Regions from separate parts of the Telluria sp. LT1R51-2 genome, predicted to be linked through region 2. Evidence: predicted binding sites of a transcription regulator. Region 2 holds the regulator's gene; the other holds the start of a gene.
The links. The regulator sigma-54, encoded in region 2, starts transcription at its own class of promoters, with help from an activator protein. The targets are predictions, from matches to a motif close to TGGCANGNAANCTGCTTT.

Region 1: AC56LH_RS06185 (urease accessory protein UreD) is a predicted target of sigma-54. The motif match lies at 5,910-5,927, and genes of this name have one in related genera.

The regions. Positions count from the first base shown of each region.
Region 1 covers NZ_JCASIM010000001.1:1,371,833-1,382,292, reverse strand. The annotation lists gene AC56LH_RS06225 (SulP family inorganic anion transporter) at 1-171, opposite strand, end outside; gene AC56LH_RS06220 (HupE/UreJ family protein) at 245-823, opposite strand; gene ureG (urease accessory protein UreG) at 839-1,462, opposite strand; gene AC56LH_RS06210 (urease accessory protein UreF) at 1,486-2,151, opposite strand; gene ureE (urease accessory protein UreE) at 2,148-2,690, opposite strand; gene ureC (urease subunit alpha) at 2,700-4,400, opposite strand; gene AC56LH_RS06195 (urease subunit beta) at 4,400-4,732, opposite strand; gene AC56LH_RS06190 (urease subunit gamma) at 4,745-5,047, opposite strand; gene AC56LH_RS06185 (urease accessory protein UreD) at 5,060-5,899, opposite strand; gene AC56LH_RS06180 (GGDEF domain-containing protein) at 6,003-7,475, opposite strand; gene AC56LH_RS06175 (SDR family oxidoreductase) at 7,653-8,618, shown strand; gene ku (non-homologous end joining protein Ku) at 8,643-9,695, shown strand; gene AC56LH_RS06165 (hypothetical protein) at 9,698-9,931, shown strand; gene ligD (DNA ligase D) at 9,954-10,460, opposite strand, start outside.
Region 2 covers NZ_JCASIM010000002.1:226,415-236,874, forward strand. The annotation lists gene AC56LH_RS19200 (DUF5694 domain-containing protein) at 1-170, opposite strand, end outside; gene AC56LH_RS19205 (enoyl-CoA hydratase/isomerase family protein) at 256-1,332, opposite strand; gene hpf (ribosome hibernation-promoting factor, HPF/YfiA family) at 1,431-1,787, opposite strand; gene AC56LH_RS19215 (RNA polymerase factor sigma-54) at 1,862-3,346, opposite strand; gene lptB (LPS export ABC transporter ATP-binding protein) at 3,361-4,116, opposite strand; gene lptA (lipopolysaccharide transport periplasmic protein LptA) at 4,113-4,661, opposite strand; gene lptC (LPS export ABC transporter periplasmic protein LptC) at 4,707-5,312, opposite strand; gene AC56LH_RS19235 (KdsC family phosphatase) at 5,318-5,854, opposite strand; gene AC56LH_RS19240 (KpsF/GutQ family sugar-phosphate isomerase) at 5,854-6,876, opposite strand; gene AC56LH_RS19245 (monovalent cation:proton antiporter family protein) at 6,976-8,955, shown strand; gene AC56LH_RS19250 (GGDEF domain-containing protein) at 8,959-10,077, opposite strand; gene AC56LH_RS19255 (MOSC domain-containing protein) at 10,193-10,460, opposite strand, start outside.

The sequences.
Region 1 (10,460 bases), on a different contig from region 2:
CGCGTACAGCAAGGGCGGGACGATGCTGGCGTAGATGCCGACCGCCGGCGGCAGGCCCGCCACCAGTGCGTAGGCCATGCCCTGCGGGATCATCATCATCGCCACCACGATGCCAGCGCTGATATCGCCCGGCAGCGCGGCGCGCCGGTACGGGCGCAACCACTCAAGCATGGAAAGTCCTGGCCGGGACGGCCGACGGTAAAAAGAGCGCTAGCGTAGCATAATTACCCGTACCGGCCGGGCATCAACCGGCCAGCGCCACGAGCCAGATGCCCGCCGCGCCGATGGCCGCAGCCAGCGGCCGGCGCAGGCGCTCGCCCGGGATCGCGCCCAGCAGCATCAGCCCGGCGCTGGCCAGGATGAAGCCGGTGCCACTGGCCACGCCGGTCAGCTCATTGCCGTGCGCGAGTCCGTGCACAAAAGCGCAGGCGCCGACGGTGAGGACGGCCATCTGCGGCTTCTGCAGGTGCGGCGCATACGCTGCCAATCCACCCAGCAGCAACACGGTCGCCGCGATCGACAGCTCAAGCGCCGGCAACGCGACACCGCCGCTGCTGGCCGCGCCCAGCGCCATCATCACGAGGAACGTCGGTGCGAGCAGGTAGCCATGCTGCTGGCGGCTCCACAGGCCGACCGCGAGCAGCGCCAGCAAATGGTCGATGCCCGTCACCGGGTGCAGCAGGCCGGCCATGAAGCCGCTGTCGGGCGCGTGCCCGGGATGCGCGGCCGCCGGCAGCGCCAGTGTCAGGGCGGTGACGGCCACGCCCGCGCGGGCCAGGTGGTTGCTGGTGGCGTGGCGCAGTGAAATGAACTGTGTCGTCATGATCGTCTCCTTGTCTTATTGGTGGACTGCGTCGAGCAAGCCCTGCTCGCGGATGAACGCGACCACGTCCTGCACGCCCTCGCCCGTGCGCAGATTGGTAAACACGAAGGGCCGCTCGCCACGCTGGCGCCGTGCATCGCTTGCCATCACCGACAGATCGGCGCCGACATGAGGCGCCAGGTCGGTCTTGTTGATGATCAGGAGGTCCGAGCGCGTGATGCCCGGCCCGCCCTTGCGCGGAATTTTCTCGCCGCCGGCAACGTCGATCACGTACAGCGTCAGGTCGGACAGCTCCGGGCTGAAGGTCGCCGCCAGGTTGTCGCCGCCCGATTCGACCAGCACCAGTTCCAGGTCGGGAAAGTCGGCCTGCAAACGCGCGATGGCTTCCAGATTGATCGACGCGTCTTCGCGGATCGCCGTGTGCGGACAGCCCCCCGTCTCGACACCCATCAGCCGCTCGGGCGCGAGCGCGCCGGCGCGCAACAGGATGTCCATGTCTTCGCGCGTGTAAATGTCGTTGGTGATCACCGCCATGTCGTAATCGTCGCGCATGTGGCGGCACAGCAGTTCGCACAGCGCGGTCTTGCCCGAGCCTACCGGCCCGCCAATGCCGACCCGCAGCGGATTGGAGGTTGTCATGCTTGCTCCTTCTTGATGGATGATCACGACCGGTACAAACGGCCATGCTGCACTTCGTGGCGCATCGACAGCATCGACAAGCCGGGCGCCCAGTTCGACAACTCGTCGTCCGGCAAACGCTGCGCCAGTTCAACGGCGCGCTCGATCTCGGGCCGCAGCGACAGCAGCAGGCGCTGTCCGGCCACCTGCCCCAGCGGCACCGACTTGACGCACACCAGCACCTGGTTCTCGACCCACGCGAACACCATCGCCAGCAGCGCTGCTTCATGCGGGATAGCCAGTCCGTCGACGGCGCAGGCAAATGCCAGTGGCAGCGTGACATCCTCGCCCAGCGCGCGTGTATCGGCCACGCCCAGCTCTGCGATCAGGCGCCCCAGCGAATAACCCATCTGGACCGATTCGGCGCGCAGTTCGGCCGTGTCGCGCGACGCAAGGAAGCACCCGCCCCAGTGCGCGATCGTCTCGCCGTCTCGCGCGGCGAACGCTGTCAAAAGACGCCACAACACGGGCGCATCCCAGCGCGCCACGACGTCATCCAGATAGCGCACGATCCACGCGCGGGCGCTGTCGGCGTCCGTGACGAGGCCTTCTTCGAGCGCCGCTTCGAGACCCTGCGAATAGCTGTAGCCGCCAATCGGCAAGGCCGGACTGGCAAACTGCAGCAGGTGCAGCAGGCTGGCGGCGTTCATGCCGGCCCCGGCTCGACCGGTTCAAACGGCGCAGCGTCCGACGGCCGGTGAATTTTCTGGCGCAGCGGCACCGGCGCCAGCAAGCTGCCCGGCCCCTGCTCGTGATGATGGCCATGACCGCCGCCATACGCCCCCGCCTCCGGCTCGAATTTGGCCAGTTCTTCACCCACGTCCGCACCCAGTCCTTCGACCATTTCGCGCAGCACCGGATCGACACGGATGCGCAGCCAGCCGATCCCCACCTCGGTCTGCGTGTGGCGGTTCCCCAGGTGGAATGCGCAGCGTGCCAGCAACGTCGCGTCGCCGCAACGCACGACATACGTCAGCTCCAGCGCGGCCTCGACGCGCACCACGCGCCCGCCTTCGCCCAGCAGCAGGTCGCCATCGCGCAGCACGGTGCCGCGCACGAGGAACAGCGCGACCTCTTCGCCCGAGGCCAGGCGCGCGCGCTGGCGGCAGCGCTCCCGTTGTTCGAACGGCAGCACCAGCGTGTCGTGCACGACTTCGGCAACAAGGATGCGGGTATGCAGTGAAATCATGGATGGCCTCTAGAACAGGAAGTAACGCTGCGCCAGCGGCAGCACGCTGGCCGCTTCGCACACCAGCAGGCGCCCGTCGGCGCGCACTTCATAGGTTTCGGGATCGACTTCCATGTGCGGCGTGGCGCCGTTGAGGATCATGTCGCGCTTGCGCAGGCCGCGCGTGCCGCGCACGGCGATCGTCGTCTTGCTCAAGCCCAGCGTGCCTGCGATGCCGGCCTCGAACGCGCTTTGCGACACAAACGTGAACGACTTGCGCAGACCGCCGCCAAACGCGCCGAACATCGGCCGGTAATGCACCGGCTGCGGTATCGGGATCGATGCATTCGGGTCGCCCATCAGGCTTGCCGCGATCATGCCGCCCTTGACCACCATCGACGGCTTGACGCCAAAGAAGGCCGGCCGCCACAGCACGATGTCGGCGATCTTGCCTGGTTCCAGCGAGCCGACGACGTGCGCGATGCCGTGCGTGATGGCGGGATTGATCGTGTACTTGGCGATGTAGCGCTTGACGCGGGCGTTGTCGTTGCGTGACGAGTCGCCTGCCAACGCGCCGCGCTGGGTCTTCATCTTGTGCGCCGTCTGCCAGGTACGCATGATCGTCTCGCCCACGCGGCCCATCGCCTGCGAGTCCGACGACATCATCGAGATCGCGCCCAGGTCGTGCAGGATGTCCTCGGCTGCAATGGTCTCGCGCCGGATGCGCGACTCGGCAAACGCCACGTCTTCGGCAATCGCCGGGTCGAGGTGGTGGCAGACCATCAGCATGTCCAGGTGCTCGTCGAGCGTGTTGACCGTGAACGGGCGCGTGGGATTGGTCGACGACGGCAGTACATTGTCGTAGCCCACGGCCGCGATGATGTCCGGGGCGTGGCCACCGCCCGCGCCCTCGGTATGGAAGGTGTGGATCGTGCGGCCCTTGAACGCCGCCACGGTCGACTCCAGAAAGCCCGCCTCGTTGAGCGTGTCGGAGTGCAGCGCCACCTGCACGTCCAGCCGTTCGGCCACCGACAGGCAGTTGTCGATCGCCGCGGGCGTGCTGCCCCAGTCCTCGTGCAGCTTCAGGCCCACGGCGCCGGCATGGACCTGCTCTTCGAGCGGGCCGGGCTGGCTGACATTGCCCTTGCCGAAAAAGCCGAGGTTCATCGGGAAGGCATCGGCCGCCTGCAGCATCGAATGAATGTGCCAGGCGCCCGGCGTGCAGGTTGTCGCCGCGGTGCCGACGGCCGGCCCGGTGCCGCCGCCCAGCATCGTCGTGATGCCCGAGTACAGCGCTTCGTCGATCTGCTGCGGGCAGATGAAATGGATGTGCGTGTCGACGCCGCCGGCCGTGACAATCATGCCTTCCCCGGCGATGATCTCGGTCGCCCCGCCGATGGCCATCGTGACATTCGGCTGGATATCCGGGTTGCCCGCCTTGCCGATGGCGGCAATCAGGCCGTCCTTGATGCCGATGTCGGCCTTGACGATGCCCCAGTGGTCAATGATGACGGCGTTGGTGATGACGGTGTCCATCACGCCCTCGCGCAGGCGCTGCGACTGGCCCATGCCGTCGCGGATCACTTTACCGCCGCCAAACTTGACCTCTTCGCCATAGGTCGCGAAGTCGCGCTCAATCTCGATTATGAGCTCGGTGTCGGCCAGGCGGATGCGGTCGCCCGTGGTCGGACCATACATGTCGGCATAGGCCTGGCGGCTGAGCGTGACCATCATGCATCTCCCGGTGACGCAGGCGTGGGCAGTGGTCCCGACACACGGCCCTGGAAACCATGCACGATGCGCTCGCCCGCCAGGTCGACCAGTTCCACCGTGCGGCGCTGGCCCGGCTCAAAGCGCACAGCGGTGCCGGCAGCGATATTCAGCCGCATGCCGAGCGTGCTGTCCCGCTCGAACTGCAGCGCCGGATTGACTTCATAAAAGTGGTAGTGCGAGCCGACCTGCACTGGCCGGTCGCCCGCATTGGCCACGACCACAGTCAGCGTGCGCCGACCGACGTTGAGTTCGATATCGCCGTCGTCGAGAAAGTATTCGCCTGGGATCACGCTGGGCTCCTGCTAGGGAATCGGATGGTGGACGGTCACGAGCTTGGTCCCGTCCGGGAACGTGGCCTCAACCTGGATATCGGGGATCATCTCGGGCACGCCCTCCATCACGTCGCCGCGCGCGAGGATCGTCGTGCCTTCGCTCATCAGCTCGGCCACGCTGCGGCCGTCGCGCGCCCCTTCCATGATGGCGGCCGTGATCAGGGCCACGGCTTCCGGATAATTCAGCTTGAGACCCCGCGCACGCCGGCGTTCGGCCAGCAGCGCGGCAGTAAAGATCAGCAGCTTGTCTTTTTCGCGGGGCGTCAGGTCCATGGCGATTCCGTTCTAAGTTAGCCAGATGCGCGGCGCGCATGCCGGACGGTCAAGCAGATGGGGCCGCAGCAACGCCCACACCTGCGCCATGACGGCGCGCGCCGCTTCGCCGTCGTCGCCCAGATAACGCGCGACGAACACCGACTTCACCTGGCTCGACGCCAGTTGCGGGTCGAGCGCGCGCACGCGCGCCTGCAGCGCGGCGGGCACGGGCCGGCCGACGGCAAGCAAGGTCGCGCACACCGCATGGCCGCGCATGCCGAGGGGGCTGGCGATGCCGTCGGGGGTCAGGATGCCCTGCTCCCACCATAGCAGGCGGCCGTCCTGGCGAATCCGCGTGCGCTGGCGGATCCGTCCGCGCGTAAACGCTTCGCCGGCGGCCACGCGGCCAAAGCACAGCACTTCGCTGCCAATGTAGACGCTGCCGGCGGCGAGATCGACGTCGTGGTCAAGGTCGACGCTGGCCGCGTCATAGAAGATGGTTTCCTGCGGCAGCCATTCGATGGCGGCGCCCGCAGCAATGCGCAGGCGCACCGCCTGCTGCGACACGCGGCCGTTGGCGCGGTACCACTTGGCCGCGCCGGGGCTGGTAGCGAGCACGCTGCAAGCAGGGCCGGCGTCGACGTCGATCTCGAGCCGGTCGCCCCCGACCACGCCACCCGGCGGGTGCACGACGATTACGTGGCAGGCGCCAGGGCCTTCGGGATACAGCGCCTTCTGGACCCGCAGCGGCCCGCGGTGCGTGCGGCGCACGAGGCGCGTCGTGGCGCCATCGCGCACGAAGCCCAGCGCCAGACTGGCTTGCCAGGCGGGAAAGATGGTGGGTGCATCGGTGGAGGTGCAATCGCGCATGCTTGATGAAACAGCACGATGCGTGCCAGCGTCCTTACGTGGCGTGGGACGTCTGCTTTGCACGCGACGCGCACCGCGAAGGTGCGCGCTGCACCCGAACGCATCAGGACATCGCCAGCTCGATGCAGTTGCGGCCGGCCCGCTTGGCGCGCGCCAATGCGGCATGGGTACGCACCGCCATCGAGTCGCCGCTCTCGCTCTCGCCCAGCTGGGCCACCCCGAGGCTGATCGTCACGTGGTCGCATCCCGGTATTTCCACCTGTTCGATGGCCGCGCGCAGCTTCTCGGCCATCTTCAGCGCGTCAATCGCGCTCGTGTGCGACGCGATCACCTGGAATTCCTCGCCGCCCGAGCGCACCAGCACGTCGCTCGCACGCAGCAGCGCGCGCGCCGTATCGGCCACCGTGCGCAGCACCAGGTCGCCCACCGGGTGGCCGAAGGTATCGTTGACATGGCTGAAGCGGTCGATATCGAAAGCGATCAGCGCGAGCGGCAGCCGGTAGCGGCGTGCGCGCTTGATCTCTTGCTCCAGCAAGGCTTCGCCATGGCGCCGGTTGGCCAGATCGGTCAGGGCATCGGTCGAAGCCAGGTGCGTGACGCGTGCCAGCAGCGCCTCGTTTTCGCGCGTGACCTCGGCCATGCGCAGGCCATGGGCGGCCAGGCCGGCCAGGTCGTCCAGCGCCTGCAACTGCGCCAGCGAGAACGGCCGCGTATCGCCAAACAGCAGGCACAGGGAGCCCATTGGCCCACCCGGCCCCTGCCCCGGGATCGGCACACCGACCACCATGCGCGTGCCAACCGCTTCCAGGCGCGCGGCGAGCGCCGGGTCGCCAAGCGTGTCGAGCGCATCGACCAGCGTCAACTCGCCTGTCGTCGCCGCCAGCAGCCCCGGGAACGCATGGCGCAGCGGCGCGTGCAGCAACTTGCCCTCGTCCCCGAGAAGCGCCGCCAGGCGCAGGCCATCGGCGCCCTGCTCGGCCTCGAGGTGCAGAGCGCCATCGCGATGCTGGAACAGCGCCGCATGCACGACGCCCGGCCAGCCCGTCAGCGCGGCGCACAGGTGCGTGGCAAAGCGCGCGCTGTCGTCGGCGTCGCTCAACGCCTGCTGGCAGGCGGTACGCAGCGCGAGCAGCGTGCGCAGTTCGGCTTCGGCCGGTGTGGGCGCGCCTGGCGTTGCGACGGGAAAGCCGGTGCGCATGCGCGCAGCCAGCAGCGCGCGCGTTTGCTGCGCGCGCAGCGGACCGATCGCGTAGTCGAGCGGGCCAAACGCCATCAGCGCCGGCAGCCAGCGCGCATTCGTAAACGGGCACAGCACCAGCACCGGCGCACCGGCGCGCGCGCCGATCAGGGCGCCCAGCGCCGGCAAGTCGACGCCCTGATCGCAGCGCTCCAGGTCCAGCACGAGCAGGTCGGCAGGTTCGCGTGCCAGCAGGCCGCGCGCCTGCTCGGCGCCGGCGGCCACGCGCAGGTTGGCAAACATGCCGTCGCAGCAGTGCTGGAAGTCGGCGCGGCGCTGGCCGACGGGATTGACGAAGACGCAGGTAAAGTCATCACGCGCGCCGTCTTCTTGATGCATGTTCATTCTCCAGATTGAGTCCAGCCGCACCGTTCCGGTATGGCTGCATGGCAAGTTTGCCATAAGCTGGCGTGTCAAGCATAGCAATTGTCACCCCTGTGTGTGGGAGCGCACCGTCGTGCCACGGTGTGGGCCGAATACTCTTGCGAACGAACGCACACTCACGGGAGAAACACCATGGCACACCAAGACGACGTGGCAGCAAAGCAGCGCGCTATCCAGCAAGAGCAGGACGCGCGCGACGCCAAAAAGAACGACTCCGAGAGCAAGGAAGCCGTCCAGACCGGGGTCGACCAGCCGGCGCCGCCGATGCCGGCGCAGCACCTGGCCAAGCCGGGCCTGGAAGCCGATATGGAAAGCAAGCCGAAGTTCATGGCCGAAGGCTACAAGGGCAGCGGCAAGCTGGACGGCATGGCCGCCATCGTCACCGGTGCCGATTCGGGCATCGGCCGCGCAGTCGCAGTGCTGTTCGCACGCGAAGGCGCCGATGTCGCCGTCATGTATCTGAACGAAGACGTCGATGCGGCAGAAACCAAGCGCTGCATCGAGGCCGAAGGCCGTCGCTGCATCACGATCGCGGGCGACGTCAAGGATCCGGCATTCTGCAACGACGCCGTGCAGCAGGTCGTCAAAGAGTTTGGCCGACTGGATGTTCTGGTCAATAACGCCGCATTCCAGGAACACGCCGATTCGATTCTCGACATCACCGAGGAGCGGTTCGAGGAGACCTTCCGCACCAATATTTTCGGCTACTTCCACATGGCCAAGGCGGTCGTACCGCACCTCAAGCGCGGCGCGTCGATCATCAATACGGGCTCGGTCACCGGCCTGAAAGGCTCGTCCAAGCTGATCGACTATTCGTCGACCAAGGGCGCGATCCACGCGTTCACGATGTCGCTGGCCGGCAGCCTGCTCGACCAGGGCATCCGCGTGAACGCGGTCGCGCCAGGCCCTGTCTGGACGCCGCTCAACCCGGCCGACAAGGGCCCGGACGACATCACCGAGTTCGGCGCCAGCACCGACTACCGGCGCCCGGCCCAGCCTGAAGAACTCTCGCCCGCCTACGTGTTCCTGGCCTCGCCCGTGTGCTCGGGCTACATCACGGGCATCGTGTTGCCGGTGACAGGCGTCGTCGGCGAATAACAGACCCACAGCGAGGAGCAGGCAATGGCACGCAGCATGTGGAAGGGCGCGATCAGTTTCGGACTGGTCCACATTCCGGTCGATATGTACCCCGCGGTCGAGACCAAGGGACTCGACCTGACGATGCTCGACCGGCGCGATTTTTCGCCGGTCGGGTTTAAACGCTACAACAAGGGCAATGGCAAGGAAGTCGTGTGGGACGACATCGTCAAGGGCTACGAGTACGAGGACGGCGAATACGTCGTACTGTCGGACGAAGACCTGCGCCGGGCCAACCCGGAAGCGACGCAGACGATCGATATCCAGGCCTTCGTCGACGCCGGCGATGTGCCGCTGATCTACTACGACCAGCCCTATTACCTGGCACCCGGCAAGGGCGGCGCGAAAGTCTATGCGCTGCTGCGCGAGACGCTGCGCGAAGCGGGCAAGATCGGGATCGCGCACGTGGTCATCCGCGTCAAGCAGCATCTGGCAGCGCTGATCTGCGTGGGCGACACGATCGTGCTCAATACGCTGCGCTACCCGGACGAGATGCGCGACGCGGGCGAACTCAAGATCCCGTCGCCTAATTCAAAAACGGCGTCCGTCACCGTCAAGGAACTCAAGATGGCAATGGCGCTGGTCGAGGGCATGAGCGAAGACTGGGCACCGGCGCAGTACCACGACAGCTACCGCGAAGACGTGCTGGCCCTGGTCAAGAAAAAGATCAAGGCAAAGCAGACCAAGACCATTACGCAGCCCGAGCCGGAAAAAGAAAAGCGCGCCACCGGCAAGGTCATCGACCTGGTCGCGTTGCTTCAGGCCAGTCTTGGCAAGAAGCCGGCCAAGGCGGCGTTGGCCGCCCTTGACGACGATGACGATGACGACGATCCGCCGCCACGCAAGTCGCGCAAACCCGCCGACGACGAGGACAGCGAGGATGACCAGCCGCCGCCACGTTCGCGCAAGGCGACGGCGACGTCAGGGGCCCGTGCCACTGCTACCAGGAAAGTGGCCAAACCGGCAGCCAAGCCAGCAGCGAAGAAAGCGGCGGCCAAGTCAGTTACCAAGGCGCCTGCGCGCAAGAAGGCGGCGTGAGGATGGACGGATTCATCGACTTTCTCCAATGGCCTGCGATGGCCGTCAGCCTGATTGCCGCCTACCTGGTCGGCGCCAAGCGCGCCGAGCGCCGCATCCTGGGCTTCTGGACCTTCATCTTCAGCAATGTGCTGTGGATCGTCTGGGGCCTGCACGACGAAGCGTGGGCGCTCATCGCGCTGCAGGTCGCGCTGCTGGCCATGAACGTGCGCGGTATCTTCCGGAACGAAGCCTAGCGCACCGCGCCCGCCCTCACCCTCAGGGCACGAACCCGAGCTGCTTCATCGCTTTGGTCAGTGTCCTGGCCGCCGTGGCATAGTCCTGCCACGGCGTATTGCCGACATCCAGCCGCTCGTGCACATTGGCGACCGTCCACTGGTCGCTCGACGTCAGCGTGTCCAGCTCATCCCAGCCCAGCGGCACCGAAATCCCCAGCCCCGGACGCGAGCGCGCCGACCATGCGGCCACCGTCGTCGCCCCCTGCCCGTTGCGCAGGTAATCAATGAAGATTTTACCGACGCGGTTTTTCGGCCCGCTCTTGAAGGCAAAGCGCTCCGGCAGCGTTTGCGCCATGTGGTGCACGATCGCCTGCGAGAAGCGCTTGACCGTGTCCCAGTCATGGTTGCCCTTGATCGGCACCACCACGTGCAGGCCCTTGCCGCCGCTGGTTTTCAGGAACGCCGGCAAACCCAGTTCGTCCAGGAAGGCGTGCATCAGCTGCGCTGCTTCCTGCATCTCGGGCCACTTGATGCCGTCGCCCGGATC
Region 2 (10,460 bases):
TGGAAGGTTTTGGGCAATTGCGACAGATGGGGCGACCCCAATACCAGCACCTCGTTGGCAGCACCGGAGGCCGGCCCCTTGAATGCGCTCGCATTGAAGTCAGGCTGCCAGGCCTGGGCGGCGGCGCTGCCGCACAAGGTCATCGACAGCAGCAAGGCGGTCATGCGCATCGGGGCTCCTCATCGGTTCATGAAGCCACGATGTTTGCACCGCCTGCGCGAAAAGTCACGCGCAAACGGATATGCATGAAGAAGCTTATGCGAGATGGCGCAGCGGATGCGCATGCGCCGGCCACACCGGCGCGAAGAAGCGCGCGACCATCGCCTCGGTTACGAGGTCGAGCGATGGCGGATTCCATTGCGGCGCATTGTCCTTGTCGATCACGAGCGCGCGCACGCCTTCGAGCACCTCGCCGTGCTCGAAGTTGCGGCGCACGAGCGAGCGCTCCAGGCGCAGGCAGTCGGCGACATCGAGCGACGCGCCGCGCAGCAGCAGCTCGCGCGTCACGCACATCATCAGCGGCGAACGCTGACGCATCGCATTCAATGCCTTCTGCGCGAATGGCGCGTCGTCCCCCGCGAGCGACGCCATGATTGCTGCCACCGAGTCCGCACCGAAGTGCGCATCGATGCGCGCGCGATTGGCCTGCAATTCACTTTCGCCGGCGTGCGCCGTGGCGAACGCGCGGATTGCCGCCGGCAGATGCGCGCCCGGCGTCGCTTCGATCAGCGCCTGCAAGGCCGCCAGGTCGCTGACTGCCACGAACACGTCGGCCAGGCCCACGTACAGTGCGTCGGCCGCGCCGATCGTCAGGCCGGTCAAGCCCAAAAACATCCCCAACTGCCCCGGCGCGTGCGACAAAAAATGGCTGCCGCCGACATCGGGGAACAAACCGATATTCACCTCGGGCATCGCCATCTTGGTGCGCTCGGTGACGATGCGCAGGCCGCAATCGGGCCCGCCCTGCGCGATGCCCATGCCGCCGCCCATGACCACGCCATCCATCAGCGCGATGTACGGTTTCGGATAAAAGTGGATCAGGTGGTTCAGCGCGTATTCTTCGGTGAAGAAATCTTCGAGCAGTGCGCTGCCGCCTTGTGGCGAGGCGTTGCCGACCTCGTGAAAGAAGCGGATATCGCCGCCCGCGCACAGTGCTTTTTCGCTGCTGCTGGTGATCACGACCGCATCGACGGCGGCGTCACGCTGCCAGTCGAGCAGAATCGCGGTCAGTGCGCGCACCATGTCCAGCGACAGCGAATTGAGCGCCTTGGGACGGTCGAGGGTGATGATGCCGGTGCGGTTGGCGATGCGGGTCAGGACGTGTTCGGACATGGCGTGATCCATCGAAAGGAAACACGTATTTTACCGGCAGCGGGATGCAAAAAGGGCGTCCCGAAAAGACGCCCCTGGCGGTGGTGACCTGCGCTCGATCAGGCGGCAGCGACGTCTGCTTCGTCGACGTCCAGGCGTTTGATCGCTGTGCGGTTATGGTCTTTCAGCATCTGCTTGTGCTTCAGAATTTGTCGATCCAGTTTATCCATCAACATGTCGATCGCGGCATACAGGTCTTGCGCGACGCTCGCCACGTGCAGGGTCTTGCCCGACACCTGGACATTGATTTCAGCTTTTTGCCTTTTTTCTTTTTCGGTGAGGTTATCGACGGCCAGGAAGACGTGGGTATCTATGACTTGATCGAAATGGCGAATAATGCGTTCCAGCTTATTCTGAACGTATTCACGGATGGCAGGGGTTACTTCGAGATGGTGACCACTGATGGTGAGGTTCATACACACTCCTTTGAAGATGTCACGTCGCTTGCACCACACAGGAGCTGAAGGCACAGACTGTATGAGCGGCGTTGTTACAAGGCTTTGCGGAGACTGACGGGGGGGATCTTGAGCGCTTCACGGTATTTTGCGACCGTCCTGCGCGCAATGACCATGCCTTGTTCCCCGAGCATTTCCGCGATCTTGCTGTCGGATAATGGATTCTTAGGGTCTTCTGCTCCTGTCAATTGTGCGATGAGCGCACGGATTGCCGTTGAGGATGCTTCGCCTCCCGCCTCGGTGGCAACGTGGCTACCGAAGAAATACTTCAACTCGAACATGCCGTGCGGGGTCAGCATGTATTTCTGGGTTGTGACACGAGAGATCGTGCTCTCGTGCAGACCTAGTGTATCAGCTATCTCGCGCAAAACAAGGGGCCGCATGGCAACCGCGCCATGGCTGAAAAAGTTGCGCTGGCGCTCGACAATCGCTTCGGCCACACGCAGGATCGTGTCGAAACGCTGGCGCATGTTCTTGATGAGCCACTTCGCCTCCTGCATCTGCGCACCCATCTGGCTCTCGCTGCGGCCCTGCTTGAGCATCGTGGCGTACAGGCTGTTCACGCGCAGGCGCGGCATGACGTCCTGGTTCAGCGTGACCGCCCAGCCGTTCTTGGCGCGCCGCACGATCACGTCCGGCACCACGTAATCCGACACGTTCGATGCGAACGCCGCGCCCGGATGCGGATTGCACTGGCGGACCACGGCCTGCACTTCGCGCAGGTCTTCGTCATCGCAATCGAGCGCTTTTTTCAGCTTGCTGTATTCGCGCTGTGCGAACCAGGTCAGGTAGCCTTCGACGATCTTCAGTGCCATGCGGCGCGTCACCATCGGCACGCCCGGCATGCGCCGGATCTGCAGCGCCAGACATTCGGCCGCGCTGCGCGCGCCCACGCCCACCGGGTCCATGCTCTGCACCATCGCCAGCGCGCAGCGCAGTTCGTCCAGGTCGACGTCGAGTTCTTCGGGCAGGCGCGCGTGGATGTCGTCGAGCGGTTCTTCCAGGTAGCCGTTGTCGTCAAGCGCGTCGATCACCAGTTCGGCCAGTGCGCGGTCACGGGTTGACAGCAGCGTTTCGCGCACCTGTTCCATCAGGTGTTCGCGCAGCGTGATGGCGCATGCCTCCAGCTGCGGGCGGCCGTCTTCGTCGTCGCTGCTGCTACTCCCGGACGACGCGCCGCTGCTTTCGCTCCACTCGTTGTCGGGCCGGTCGCCATCGACCGCGCCGCCTTCAGCACCCTCGCCCTCGGCCGGTGCACTGCCCTCGCCTTCGGCCTGCTGGCCCGGCGCCGGCGGCGCCTCGCCCGGTGCCGGCGCATTGTTGATGGCGCCATCGGCCAGCAAGCGCACCGAATGATCGAGCGGGTCGTCGAGCCTTTCGAGCAGCGGGTTATCGCCCAGTATCTGCTCGATCTCCTGGTGCAGTTCGAGCGTCGACAGCTGCAGCAACCGGATCGATTGCTGCAGCTGTGGCGTGAGCGCCAGGTGCTGCGAAGTGCGGAGCTGAAGGGACTGTTTCATCAATTGAGTATGGCTTACATGCGGAAATGTTCACCAAGGTACACGCGGCGCACCGACTCGTCGGCGATGATATCGTCGGGTCGGCCGGATGCGAGCACCGCGCCCTGATTGATGATGTAGGCGCGGTCGCAGATACCGAGCGTCTCGCGCACATTGTGGTCGGTGATCAGGACGCCGATCTTGCGCTCCTTGAGGAAGCGCACGATGCGCTGGATCTCGATCACGGCGATCGGGTCGACACCGGCAAAGGGTTCATCGAGCAGCACGAAGCGAGGATTGGTGGCCAGTGCGCGTGCGATCTCCACGCGGCGTCGCTCGCCGCCCGACAGCGACAGCGCCGGGTTCTCGCGCAGCTTTTCGATCTGCAGATCGGCCAGCAGGTTGTCGAGCCGCTCGCCGATCTGCGCCTTGGTCAGCGACTTGCCGTCGACCTTCTGCAGTTCGAGCACGGCGCGGATGTTTTCTTCCACCGTCAGCTTGCGAAACACCGACGCTTCCTGCGGCAGGTACGACAGGCCGAGCACCGCGCGGCGATGGATCGGCATCCTGGTGATGTCGGTGCCGTTGATGCTGATCGAGCCGGCATCCGACGGCACCAGGCCCACGATCATGTAGAACGAGGTGGTCTTGCCGGCGCCGTTCGGGCCCAGCAAACCCACCACCTCGCCGCATTCGACATCCAGCGACACGTCACGCACGACCAGGCGCTTGCCATAGCTTTTCTGCAGGCCCTTGACGACCAGCGTGCTGCGATCGTTCAAGGCCGTCATTGCGTGCCTCCGGCCGGCGTGCGCTTGGGCGCCAGGATCAGCGTACCGCGCCCGCCGCCAACCTTGCTCTCGCCACTGACGTCATTGCGCACGGCGACGACTTCCTTGCGGTTGTCGTACGAAATGAACGGGCCGGTCATCTGGTTGGTCATCCGGTCGTTTTCGAGTTCCTTGACGATGGCGTTCGAGTACAAGCGCACCAGCTCCGTACGCTCATCGTATTCGATGCGTTCGGCCTGGCCCTCGACCCACAGGTTCGGGCCGCCGTCGCGCTTCTGGCGGAACGTGGCAGGCTTGCCGTTGGCCGCGGTGAGCGTCACGCTCATGTAGCCTTCGGGCGTATCCCTGACCACCGCGCGTTCGGCCTTGACCAGCAGCGTGCCGCGGGTCAGGATCACGTTGCCGGTAAAGGTGCGCACGCCTGCGACGCCATCGAGGTCGCCGTTATCGTATTCGAGAGCCGCCTGCTTGAGCGAGTCGGCCTTTTCGGCCATCGCGCTCAAGGAAAGGAGTGACAAGAAAGCGGCAGCAAAAAGTTTTTTCATGATGGTGCTGGTCCTGGGTTAACACGCGCGCATGGCTGGTGGCCTTCAGCGCTGGCGTGGCGGATAGACGATACGGCCGCGGCCGGACAATTTCATCTGCATGGTCGCATTGTTGGCCACCAGGCCGACGGCCTTGAGGCTGGACGCGCCAAGCTCCATGTCGATCGGCTGGTCGGTCTTGACGATTTCTTCGTCGGGCAATACGGTCATGGCCGACGTGCGCACGCGCAGCGCTTCGCTGGCGGGCGTCTTCGGGCGCTGCAGATCGACGTCGCCGAACAGTTCGACGCGGTGCTCTTCGTGGAAGATGCGCGCGCTCTTGGCCACCACCGTCATCGGTGGACGGCCCGGTTCGACGCCGCGCATGAGGGGCTGGTCGACATTCGACACGTCGCCTTGCGGGATGTGGGCCAGGCGCTTGCCCGACACCACGTAGCTCGGCTGGCCGTTGGGCGTCATCCGCACGAACGAGAAGTTCTCGACGATGTAATCCGGCTCGTCGGGCGGGCCGCCCAGTTGCGCATCGATGTTAGTCCCCTGCATCAGCTGCAGCAGCCAGAAGCTGCCGAAGGCGAAGAACACGCCGATCACGATCATCGCCAGCAAGTTCCAGCGATGCGAGGTGCGTTTGTTGGAGGCGAGTGTGGCCATGGCGCTCAGGCGAAATACGGCGCGAGCGCCTGGTCGTAGGTGCCCTGCGCGCGCATGACGAGGTCGCAGATCTCGCGCACCGCGCCACGCCCGCCACCGTTCTTGGTCACGTAATGCGCGCGGTGCTGCACGTCCGGATGACCTGAGGGCACGGCGACGGCAAAACCGACGCGCGCGAACAGCGGCAGGTCGATCACGTCGTCGCCGATGTAGCCGCATTGGTCGGCGGTAAAGCCGGTGGCCTCGAGCAGATTGGCAAAGCCGATGCGCTTGTCGTGGTTGCCCTGGTAGACATGCGAGATGCCCAGGTCGGCGGCGCGCCGGACGACGATCGGCGACAGGCGCGCACTGATGATCGCGGTCTGCACGCCGGATTTATTCAGCATCTGGATGCCCAGGCCGTCGAGCACATTGAAGGTCTTGGTCACTTCGCCATCGGGGCCGTAGGTCAGGCTGCCGTCGGTAAGCACGCCGTCGACGTCGAAGATCATGACCTTGATGCGCGCGGCGCGCTCGATGTGGGCCAATACGGGAATAGTCATCAAATCACCTTTGCGCGGGTCAGGTCGTGGATGTGCAGCGCGCCGACCAGCTGGCCCGCCTCATCGATCACGAGCATCTGGTTGATGCGGAATTCTTCCATCACGGCGACCGCGTCGACGGCCAGCTGCTCGGGACGTACGCTGCGCGGATTGGCGTGCATGACGTCGCGAATCAGCACGTTCGAAAAATCGTGCATGCGCTCGATCACGCGGCGCAAGTCGCCGTCGGTGAACACACCCAGCGGCCGGCCATCGGAATCGACCACGGCGGTCATGCCCATGCCCTTCTGGCTGATCTCGAGCAGTGCCTTGACCAGCGGGACATCCAGGCCCACCGACGGGATGGCATCGCCGGTGCGCATGACGTCGCGCACATGCGTGAGCAGGCGCCGGCCCAGCGCGCCGCCCGGATGCGACAGCGCGAAATCCTGCTCGCGGAAACCCCGCACGTCGAGCAGCGCCACGGCCAGCGCATCGCCCATGGCCAGCGTGACGGTGGTGCTGGTGGTTGGCGCCAGGTTGAGCGTGCAGGCTTCTTTCGCCACCGCGATATTCAGGTGGACGTCGGCCAGCTTGGCCAGCCGCGAAGCCGGCTTGCCGGTCATGGCGATCACGCGCGCGCCCAGGCGCTTCACGGCCGGCAGGATGTCGAGCAGTTCGGACGATTCGCCCGAATTGGAAATGGCGATCAGAATGTCATTCGCGGTCACCATGCCAAGGTCGCCGTGCGCGGCTTCGCCCGGGTGCATGAAGAACGCCGGCGTACCGGTGGACGACAGCGTGGCGGCGATCTTGCGGCCGATGTGCCCCGACTTGCCCATGCCCGAGACAACCACGCGGCCGGTGCCGGCGTAGATCAGCTGCGCGGCGTCGACGAAGCTGCTGTCGTCGCCCAGGCGCGCGTGCAGCGCCACGATGGCGTCGGCCTCGATCGCAAGCGTCTGGCGACCCAGTTCCAGCACGCGCTGCGCCAGGGTTTCGTCAAAACTTTTCAGCATTATTTGGTCATCAGTTACACTCATTCCAGAAGTATAAACGAATTGCGAAAGCAAAAAACTTGCCAGTCGTAACATTCGATGACAAGTACGCCTCGCCACCCCAACCGTCACCCGCTTCACCCCATGCATTCTGGTCTCGAACTCACCCTGTTGCTGCTTGGCTGCGCCGTCCTCGGCGTGGTCGCCTTTCGTACCCTGCAGCTGCCGCCGATGCTCGGCTACCTGGCCGTCGGCGTCCTGATCGGCCCCCACGCCCTGGCCCTGGCCGAAGACAGCCCCACCACCCACGCGCTGGGCGAATTCGGCATCGTCTTTTTGATGTTCTCGATCGGGCTCGAATTCTCGCTCGGCCAGCTGCGCTCGATGCGGCGCATCGTGTTCGGGCTGGGGCTCGGCCAGGTCGTGACGACCGTCGCTGCGGCCATGGGCATCGGCCTGCTGGCGGCGTACCTGATGCCGCACCTGACGCTGGCCTGGCAGGCCGCATTCGCGCTGGGCGGCGCGCTGGCCATGTCGTCCACGGCGATCGTCGTCAAGCTGCTTACCGAGCGCCTCGAACTCGAGAGCGAACACGGGCGGCGCATCATCGGCATCCTGTTGTTCCAGGATCTGGCGGTGGTGCCGCTGTTGATCATGATCCCGGCGCTGGCGCGCGATCCGGAAGACATGGCCATCACGCTGGGACTGGCCGCGCTCAAGGCCGGGCTGGTGCTGGCGCTGCTGCTGTTCTTTGGCCAGAAGCTGATGGGTCGCTGGTTCACGATCGTGGCCAAGCGCCGCTCGCAAGAGCTGTTCATGCTTAACCTGCTGCTCGTGACACTGGGGTCCGCCTGGATCACCGAGCAGGCCGGCCTGTCGCTGGCGCTGGGCGCTTTCGTCGCCGGCATGCTGATTTCCGAAACGCCCTACAAGCACCAGGTGGAAGAAGACATCAAGCCGTTTCGCGACGTGCTGCTTGGCCTGTTCTTCATCACGATCGGCATGCTGCTCGACCTGCGCCTGGTGAGCCAGTACTGGTGGCAGGTCACGCTGCTGCTGGGGCTCGTGGTGCTGCTCAAGGCCGGCCTGATCGTGCTGATGGCGCGCGCATTCGGCGCGCCACTGGGCACCGCGCTGCGCACCGGTCTCGCGCTGGCGCAGGCGGGCGAATTCAGCTTCGTGCTGCTCAGCCATGCATCCGGCTCGAAGCTGATCGATCCGTTCGTGATGCAGCTGGTGCTGGCCTCGATGGTGCTGTCAATGCTGCTCGCGCCCTTCATCATCGGCTACATGGACCGGATCGTGATGAAGGTCGCGGCCAATGAATGGATGATGCAGTCGCTGCAACTGACGCAGCTGGCCACGCGCACCATGACCACCCAGAAGCACGTGATCATCGCCGGTTTCGGGCGCAGTGGCCAAAGCCTGGCCACGCTGCTCAAAGAAGAGACCTTGCCGTGGTATGCCCTTGACCTGGATCCGGAGCGGGTGCAGAAGGCGCAGGCGGCCGGCGCGTCGGTGTCGTACGGCGATGCGGCGCGCCGCGAAAGCCTGATCGCGGCCGGCGTACACCGCGCAAGCGCGCTGGTGATCACGTTCGCCGACACGCGCCAGGCACTCAAGGTGCTGCACCTGGTGCACGAACTGGCGCCCGCCCTGCCCGTGATCGTGCGCAGCCACGACGATGGCGACATGGACGTGCTCAAGGCAGCCGGCGCGACCGAGGTGGTGCCGGAAGCCCTGGAGAGCAGCCTGATGCTCGCCTCGCACGCGCTGGTGACGCTCGGCGTGCCGCTGCGCCGCGTGGTGCACCGGGTGCAGGACGCGCGCAAGGGCCGCTACGCCACGCTGCGCGGCTACTTCCACGGCACGGACGACAGCGGTGCGGATCTCGAACATGGCCAGGTGAAGCTGCATTCGGTGCGCCTGCACGCGCAGGCCGGCGCGATCGGCGTGTCGCTGGGCGCGTTACGGCTGCAGGATGTGGCGGTGGAGGTCACGGCCTTGCGGCGTGGCGGCAAGGATCTGGCGCCCGGTCCGGACGTGCTGCTGGCATCGGGCGACGTCGTGGTGCTGCGCGGGGACAGCGAGGCGGTCAGCCGCGCCGAAGAGCGGCTGCTGTAACCATCACGCGAACCTGACGACCTGATTGCGGCCCGCAGCCTTGGCCTGGTACAGCGCCGCGTCGGCCGACGCGATCAGCTCCTGCGCGACGCCTTCGATGGCGTGATCGCGCTCGAAATCGGTCAGCGCCGCCACGCCGATCGACACCGTCACGCTCACCTGCTCGCCCGTGCTCAGGTCCACCGGCAAGCCGGCCACGCTCGTGCGGATGCGGTTGGCGACGATGCTGGCGTTTTCCAGGTCGGCGTCGATCAGCACCACGACGAATTCCTCGCCGCCGAAGCGGCACAGCGTATCGGACATCCGCAATTCGGCCTTGATGCGGGCGCACACCTCGCGCAGCACGTCGTCGCCGCCCTGGTGGCCGACCGTGTCGTTGACGCGCTTGAAGTGGTCGATGTCGATGTACATGCAGGACAGGCGGTAGCCCTGGCGCCGCGCACGCGCGATTTCTTCGGCCAGGCGCCGGTCCATGTAGCGCCGGTTGTAGGCGCCGGTGAGCGAATCGGTCAGGCCGATGTACTTGAGCATCTCGTTACTGATCACGTTCTCGAGGCAGATCGCGATGATCGAGCCCATGTGCTCGACGAAGTCGGTGCCCAGTGCCGGCGTGAACCGGCCCGGGTCCGCGCTGCCCAGATTCAGGCTGCCGATCAGGCGCTTGTTGCGCATCAGGGGCACCAGCGCCACGCTGCGCAGATTGGCCGGCGGCTGCGGGAACATCGCGCGGTGCTGGCCCGGCGCGTAGGCGCCCAGGAGAGGCCGTAGCTGCGATTCCGGTGCCATGTCAAAGCCAAGTTCGACCGCATGCTCACAGAAGATCAGGTTGGGCAGCGTGTCGAAATCGACGCCCAGGCGGTGCATGACCGTGTAGATATCGGCATTCTGGTCGATCAATGACAGCGTGACGATATCGAGGTCCGAGATCACCGGCAGCGTGCTGAAGATCGTGCCGACGAGGTCAGGAAAACTGCTGGCGCCGACAATCTGCAGGTCGAATGCCTGGTGGCGGCACATGATCTCGTGATTACGCTCGGCCTGTTCGAGCAGATACGCCATGCGTGCGCGCAACGTCTCGTTTTCCGCCATCAGTTCCCGCGACGAAATGCCCGGCTCGTGCATGAAGAATTCCTTTCAGCAATAACCGTAACATTACGCCATCCTCCCGGGCTTGGATACGAAAAACCGCCCCATCACGCAGGCGATTAGGCGATTTTGCGACAGTGTGGCGCGCTATCTAGAAAGCCAGCTCGACGTTCAATGGCTGGCCAACCCGCAGCGTCTGGTCAATGCCATCCTGCACGATCACGTTCATGCCCACCGTGACGGCGCCGTCCATGCGCGGGTTGGCGCGCCAGGCTTGCAGGATGTCGAGGGGATCGGGGCCGGGAATGCCAGTTACCTGGTCAACGGCCGGGATCGGGCAGCGCGTGCAGGGCTTGACGGGGCGCAGCGTCATTCCGTCGCCGTGGAAGGCCGCGACGAAATCTTCCTCGAATGCGCCG